One region of the Luteimonas flava genome, then DNA from elsewhere that is predicted to be linked to it. Evidence: riboswitches for the same ligand, from Rfam matches in the RefSeq annotation. Region 1 holds a riboswitch; the other holds the start of a gene.
What was found. A riboswitch is a leader RNA that binds a small molecule or an ion and turns the genes downstream of it on or off. The one in region 1 is predicted to bind cobalamin.
Positions count from the first base shown of each region.

Region 2: linked by a shared signal. The riboswitch ahead of V3391_RS13750 (ribonucleoside-diphosphate reductase subunit alpha) and the one ahead of btuB (TonB-dependent vitamin B12 receptor) in region 1 are both predicted to bind cobalamin.

Region 1 covers NZ_JAZHBM010000001.1:1,169,517-1,173,241, reverse strand. Annotated here, with positions in the region: gene btuB (TonB-dependent vitamin B12 receptor) at 1-1,488, opposite strand, end outside; cobalamin riboswitch at 1,613-1,829, opposite strand; gene V3391_RS05565 (TfoX/Sxy family protein) at 1,880-2,254, opposite strand; gene V3391_RS05560 (GAF domain-containing protein) at 2,251-2,733, opposite strand; gene bioD (dethiobiotin synthase) at 2,869-3,555, shown strand.
Region 2 covers NZ_JAZHBM010000003.1:293,018-296,742, forward strand. Annotated here, with positions in the region: gene V3391_RS13750 (ribonucleoside-diphosphate reductase subunit alpha) at 1-1,158, opposite strand, end outside; cobalamin riboswitch at 1,347-1,560, opposite strand; gene V3391_RS13755 (hypothetical protein) at 1,955-2,749, shown strand; gene V3391_RS13760 (mechanosensitive ion channel family protein) at 2,763-3,725, opposite strand, start outside.

The sequences.
Region 1 (3,725 bases):
CTCGGCGCCGCGGATGCGCGCTTCCTGGATGTTCTGCGGGACGAAGTTGCGGTCGAGGAAGATCAGATCGTCGACGCGGCTCTCGAACACGTTGATCGACCAGTTCCACGCATCGGCGTACTGGGACAGACCGAGATTGGCCGTCTTCGCGCGCTCGGGCTCGAGATCCGGATTGCCGCTGCCGAACGGGAAATACAGATCGTTGAACGTCGGCGCCTTGAAGCTGGTCGCGGCGCTGGCGTTGAGGCGCAGCCCGTGGTCGAGGTCGAGGCCCCAGCCGAGGCTGCCGGTGGTGTGGCCGCCGAACTGTTCGTTGTCGTCGTGACGCACGCCGGCCTGCACGCGGTGCGCGCCGAACCGCGCCGTGTAATCGGAGAACACGGCGAAGTTGTTGCGCGAGGTCAACGCATAGTCGGTGTCGCTCTCGACGTTGTCGGACATCCAGTCGAAGCCGAGCGAGAAGCGCTGGGTTGGCGCCAGACCGAAATCGGCCTGCACCGCGGCGGTATCGCGACGGGTGTCGATCTGGCCGACATCGACGCGCGTGCCCGCATCGATGTCGCGGAAGTAGGTCGTGGACTCGTCGTAGTTGCGGCCGGCCTGCGCGGTCAGCGTGACGACGTCCGACGGTGCATAGGTCAGCTTGCCGCCGGCGACCTGCTGGACGTTGTCGGCCTCGTTGCCGCCGAAAACGCTGCCGTCGTACTCGTTGAACGCTTCGGCGCGCAGAGCGTTGGCTTCGAACGTCAGGCCTTCCGCAAGCTCCACGCCGCCACGCAGATTGAGCGAACGGTTGCGGTAACCGTCGCGGTCGGGCTCGTCGACGAAGCAGCCCGCTCCGAAATCGCCGTCCAACGGACCACGGCCGCGGCAGCTGTCGATGCCGTCGGTGCGCTGGAACGCCGCGTCCACGCCGAACCAGCCGCGGCCGGCGCGGCCACCGATGCCGGCGCTGGCTTCGCGCAGGTTGTGGCTGCCCACGCCGATGCGTGCGTGCGGGTTGATCGCGCCGGTGTTGCGGCGGGTGAAGATCTGGATGACGCCACCGATGGCTTCCGAGCCGTAGAGGCTGGAGCGCGGGCCGCGGACGATCTCGACGCGCTCGATCTGGTCGACCGGAATGTCCTGGAACGCGGCGAGGCCGGCGGTCGCCGAGCCGATGCGCACGCCGTCGACCAGCACCAGCACGTGGTCGGACTCGCTGCCGCGCATGAAGACCGAGGTCAGCTTGCCGGGGCCGCCGGAGTTGCCGATCTGGATGCCGGCGCGGCCGCGCAGCAGTTCGGGCAGGTCGCGCGCCTGGGTGCGTTCGATCTCGGCGCGGTCGATGACCTGGGCCGGCACGATGGTGTCGCCGAGCGTGCTTGCGCTGCGGTTGGCGGTGACGAGCACCGTGTCGAGATCGCGCGCGTCGGCGGCGGTCGCGGCGGCGGCGAATGGCGAAGCGAGAGCGGCGACGATCGCCACGGTCAGGGTGCGGAACGGCATTGCAGTCTCCTTGTCGCGTGCGCCCACGCACGCGGGGTATCGGGAGATCGCGAGGACGGACACGGCTGCCGGCCGGACGCGCGCACGCCGTCCGGAACGCCGCCGCAATGCCCGCCGCATCGCAATCGAGGAAGACTTCGTGGCCGGTCTCCGGACTCGCGCGTGGGAGGACTCCCGGGCGTCGCGCCTTCCCGTGCACGGGCACAGTGGCGGATGCGATGCCTTGAACACGCTTACCGTTGCGGGGGCAGTGCCGGACTGGCGCCTGGGCGCGTCACCGGCTTCCCGTTTCAACCCGGACGGCGGAACGCCGGCGGGTCACCATGAAGCTGGCGCGGATTGTACGTGAGCGCGGGGCTGCGGGCGCGGACAGGCCGCGCCGGGGACGCGGTCAGTCGTCGCGGCGGTCGAACAGGCTGTCGAAGGGCGATTCCGATTCGACCGTTTCGGTTACCGTCGTCGTCACCGGGCCGGCGGCCTGGCGCGCGCGCGGATCGGGCAGCAGGGCAGTCGCGGCCTCGGCGGCTTCGACCAGTTGCAGGCGGCGCGCCTCGGGCACGTCCTGCCAGTGGCAGTCGAGCAACGCGCCTTCCAGCGAATACAGCAGGTTGAGGCTGGGCTTGAAACCGGCACGGCGCACCTTGACGAATGCGTCCACCGCGCCCGCCGCTTCCAGATCCTCGCGCGTGCGCAGGCCCACCTGACGCAGCCAGGCCGCGGACTTGGGTCCGATGTTGCGCAGCTTGAGCGGCGTCGGTGCGGTCATTGCAGCGATTCGAGATAGACGGCGGCCAGGGACTCGATTCCGGTCTGATCTTCAACGTCGAAACGCGCCGGTACCGGACTGTCGATGTCGAAGACGCCGATCAGGCGCTCGCCGACGTACAGCGGGACCACCAGTTCCGAGCGCGAGGCGCTGTCGCAGGCGATGTGGCCGGGGAAGGCATGCACGTCGTCGATGCGCTGCGTCGTGCGTGTGCGAGCCGCGGCGCCGCACACGCCCTTGTCGAGCGGAATGCGCACACAGGCCGGCAATCCCTGGAACGGGCCGACCACGAGTTCGGTGCCGTCGAAGAGATAGAAGCCGACCCAGTTGAGATCCGGCAGCGCGTGATAGACCAGCGCCGAGAGGTTCGCCGCATTGGCGATCGCATCGCGTTCGCCGTGCAGCAGCGCCCGTGCCTGTGCCGCCAGCGCGGCATACTGTTCGGCCTTGGAGCCGGTCAGGGGAGATGAAGTGAACATGCCGCGGAGTGTAGCAGCGGCCCCGCAGGGGCTCGGGGGACGGGACGCGTGGTCGCGCGATGCTGACGGCCGCCCATTGCGAACCGCGCCGGTCCCGCGCTGCGGTGCGCAGCCCCGCATCGCCACGGAATCCGCATGAGCGCGCGCAGCTTTCTGGTGACCGGCACCGATACCGGCATCGGCAAGACCCATTCGAGCGTGGCCTTGCTGCATGCACTGCGTGCGCACGGTCTCCGCGCGGTCGGCATGAAGCCGATCGCCAGTGGCTGCGACTGGATCGACGGGCGCTGGCGCAATGAAGATGCGCTCGCCCTGCAGGCGGCCAGTGCGCCGCGACCGGACTACGCCGACGTCAATCCGGTGGCGCTGCCGGAGCCGACGGCGCCGACATTGGCGGCGATCGCGGCGGGTGTGACGGTCGACATCGCGGGTCTCTACGCCGCGCATGCGCGGCTCGCATCGACTGCAGATGTGGTGCTGGTCGAAGGCGCCGGCGGCTGGGACGCGCCGCTGGCGGTAGGCCTCGAACACCGGGATCTCGCGCGACAGCTCGGCGGCGCCGTCGTGCTGGTCGTCGGCCTGAAGCTCGGCTGTCTGAGTCACGCGCGACTGACTGCGCGTGCGATCGAGGCGGATGGCTGTCGACTCGTCGGGTGGATCGGCAATCGCATCGATCCGGACTTCGCGCGGGCGGACGATTACGTCGACCTGCTGACAGACGCGTTACCGGCGCCGTGTCTCGGGGTGTTGCCGTTCGTCGCGGACGGGCGCGATCTGCCTGCGAGCTTGTCGCTCGATGCGGAATGGATCGCGACCCTCTAGCGCGTTGCGCGATGGGTTTCGCTTGCGCTCCACTCATCCTGCGGTGGGAGTGTCGGCGCCTTTGCAGGATGGGTAGAGCGCCAGCGAAACCCATCATCGTCACCGGATCGAACGGGATAACCCCAAAAGAAACAGGCGCGACCGAAGCCGCGCCTGTTTCCGTGTCACCT
Region 2 (3,725 bases), on a different contig from region 1:
GTCGCGGTGCCAGATGTCGAGGTAGACCGCGACCGCGCCCTTGCGCTGGCCCAGCTGGTCCACCGACACAGCGGTGTTGTTGAGCTGCTTGATCCACGGCACCACGCCGCCGGAGGAATTGGGCACGCCGCGGATCGCCGAACCGCTGGAGCGCACGTAGCCCATGTACGCGCCCACGCCGCCGCCGCCCTTGGAGACGCGGGCGATGTCGGTATTGGAGTCGTAGATGCCCTGCAGCGAATCGTCGACGGTGTCGATGAAGCACGACGACAGCTGGCCGCCGACCTTGCCGGCGTTCTGCAGCGTGGGCGTGGCCACGGTCATGTACAGGTTCGACAGCGCCCAGTAGGCCTCGCCGACGAGCTGCATGCGACGCTCGCGGCCGCCCTTGGTCTCGTTCTGCATCAGGTACAGGGCGATGGTCAGCCAGCGCTCCTGCGGCAGCTCGAACACGGCGCGCGAGGTATCGGTGGCGAGGTAGCGCGTGGCCAGCAGGTACAGGCCGTTGTAGGCGAACAGCTTGTCGCGCTCGGGCTCGATCATGCGGCCGGCTTCCTGCAGCTCTTCCTTGGAATAGGCGCGCAGGATGTCGTTCGAGTAGATGTTGCGATCGGCCAGCGATTCCTGCAGGCCGACGTAGGAGCCGTACTTCTGCTCGGCGTCGTAGAAGCGGTTGCGGCTGGCGCGCTTGTACAGGCGGTGCAGGTACAGGCGGGCGGCGAAGAATTCCCACTCCGGCGCGGTGACGTCGACGCGGGCTTCGGCCTCGCGGATCAGATGGTCGACCAGGTCGTCGGCGTTGACCGCGTCCTTGCGCTCGACGAAGCCGAACACGCTGCGCTTGTAGTCGGCGATCTCGAGCTGCGGGAACTCGGCATGCGTGCGATCGATGCTGCGCTCCAGGCGCGCGCGGTCGTACGGAATGCGGCGGTTGCCGGCTTCCTTGGTGATCCAGTTGGAGACGCCGGCCTCGGCGTCGAAGACTTCTGCAATTGCGGTGTTCATGGCGGCACTCGGGGGTGGCGGCACCACGTCGTCGGGTTCGACGGCGGGCGGCGCAACGGAAATGGGGGATGTGGCAGGTGCGGTGGCGGTGTCCGGTGTGGCGTCTGCGGCGGCGGCCGGGGTCTCGGTCGCGACGGTCTCGTGGCTGGTCATGCGTCCTCTCTTTGTCCAGTGCATTCGCGCACACGACCGGCCCACCCACGTCGGGTCCGGCGGCCTTGGAGGGTTCCGAGGGTGATCGGGCGGCGTCGCAGGGATCGCGATCGGGCGCACAGCGCCATCGCCCCCACTCCGCAAACCCGCCCCCCACGGGACGTCCGCAGCCGGCACCGCGCGTTGTGCTGTCCACGCGGCTGTCGGCAGGTCTTCGGACTCATGGGCACGAAGGCGGCGCCTTCTCCTCCCCCGCCGCTTCCCGGATCGCTCCAGTGCTGATGGCGGGTTCGTTCCCAATTACCGCTGCGGGGCAGTGCCGGAGTGGCGCGAGGCGTCACCGGCTTCCCGTTTTAATCCACAGCCCTTGGGGGGCGCGGAACCGACGGGACCCAAGATAGTGGGGTGGGTCGGCAGCGTCAACGCTAAATGTAGTGAAGATGCGGCAGGCCGCGTCGTGGCGGGAATCGTCGTTCGTCAAGCCCTTCGTGCAGGCCCTGCGATGCAGATCGGGGTGCGGAGGGCAAGCCCTCCGGGATGATTGTCTTGATCCTTCCCCCTTTGGGGGAAGGTGCCAGAAGGGCGGATGAGGGGGCTCCTGAACGTCCCTGTAGGGCCCCGGCCCTCACCCGACGCGCTTCGCGCGCCGACCTCTCCCAAAGGGAGAGGTGCTCACGGCCTGCCTGCCCAGGCGCCACCTCGTCAAAACCTCGAATCCCGCCACACAACCTGCACGATTTCCGGCGCACGCTGCGCCGAGCGCGGCCAGTCCGGCCGGCACATCCGGAGGTGCCCCATGTCCGTCATCCGCCGCAGCGCGCTGGCCGCTGCCACGCTGTCGCTGTCCGCCCTGTTCGCGCCGTCGCTGGTCGCCGCGCAGGACCCCGCGCCCGGGCTGGGCGATCTGCAGGGTCTCGCCGACCGCACCGCGTCACGCACGCTGGGCGCGCGCGGGTACGTCCGGCAGTCGGGGTCCGGCGACTACGGCAGCTGGTGGAACGCGCGCGACCGGCGCTGCGTGATGGTGCGCAGCGACGGCGGGCGCATCGCCTCGGTGGTCACGACCCCGGCGCCCGATTGCGGCCAGCAGGCCGGGGCCGCGCCGCGCGAGGGCATGAGCGACGGCGCCAAGGCGGCCGTGGCCGCGGCGGCGATTCTCGGCATCGCCGCGCTCGCGCACCGGTCGCATCACCACGACGACGGCGACCACGACGACGATCCCCGCCGCGAGGCCGATTACGAACGCGGTTACCGCGACGGCCTGCACGGCTACCGCGCCGATTCCGACCGTGGCGCCTACAGCGACGGCTACGGCGCCGGCCTGCGCGAACGTTCGGCGCAGGTGCCGTGGCAGTCCGGCAGGTCGAGCGGCATGCGTTCGGGCAGGCTGGATGATCTGGTGGGCGCGCGCGGGGCAGGCGCGGAGACCGAACTGCTGGCGCGCGGCTATGTCGATCGCAACGCGCGGCAGTCCAACGGACGGCCCACGGTGACCTGGTGGAACGCGGACACGCGCGATTGCGTGGATGTCGTCACCTACGACGGCCGTGTCGAATCGATCCGACCGGTGGACGCCGCCCGCTGCCGCTGACGCGGCGCTGCGATCAGGGGCCTGCGGGCGCGGGCGGTGGCGGCGGGTACACCGTCGCTGCGCCATGCGCCAGGCCGATGCCGCGCGCGAGCAGGGCGTCGTAGAGGCGGCCGACGAGGGCGCTGCGGATCGCGCCGGCATCCTCGTACTCGTGGGTCCAGGCGCGCACGACGAATTCCATCGCCACGCTGCCCAGGCCGTCGAACAGCACCACCGGCGCGGGCGTGGACGCGACGCCCGGCGTGGCCGCGGCGACCTCCGCCAGCACCGCTTCCACATCGCCCGGCGCACTGCCGTAGGCGACGCCGATGCGCACCTCCAGCCGGCGGCTGCGGTCGCGCAGGGTCCAGTTGACCAGCTGCTGCGAGATCAGCTGGCCGTTGGGCACGACGACGTTCGCGCCGTCGAAGGTCGCGACGCGCGTCGCGCGCATGCCGATGTCGACCACGCGCCCCGTCGTGCCGCCCACCTCGACCACGTCCCCGGGCTGGAACGGGCGCTCGAAGATCAGCACCAGGCCGGACACGAAGTTGTTGACCACGTTCTGCAGGCCGAGGCCCACGCCGACGCCCAGCGCGCCGAGCACGAAGGTCAGCTGGCTGGCCTTGAAGCCGGCCGCCGACAGCGCGCCGACCAGGCCCAGCATCAGCACCGCGTAGTAGCTCAGGGCGGCGACGCTGTTGGCGACGCCGTGCGGCAGCGACATCCGCGGCAGCACTTCGCCGTCGAGGATCAGGCGCACCGTTTTCGCCAGCCAGAACGCGACGATCACCGTCAGCACGAACAGCAGCACGTGGCCCAGGCTCAGGCGCAGATCGCCCAGCGCCCAGCTGTAGCCCAGCAGCGCCGACAGCGACGCGTGCACCGGCGACAGCACGCGGAAGCGGTCGAGCGCGTAGACGATCCAGCCGACGATCGCCGCGACCGTCAGCAGGTGCAGCAGCATCTGCACCGCGGGGCCGGCATGGTCGCGCGC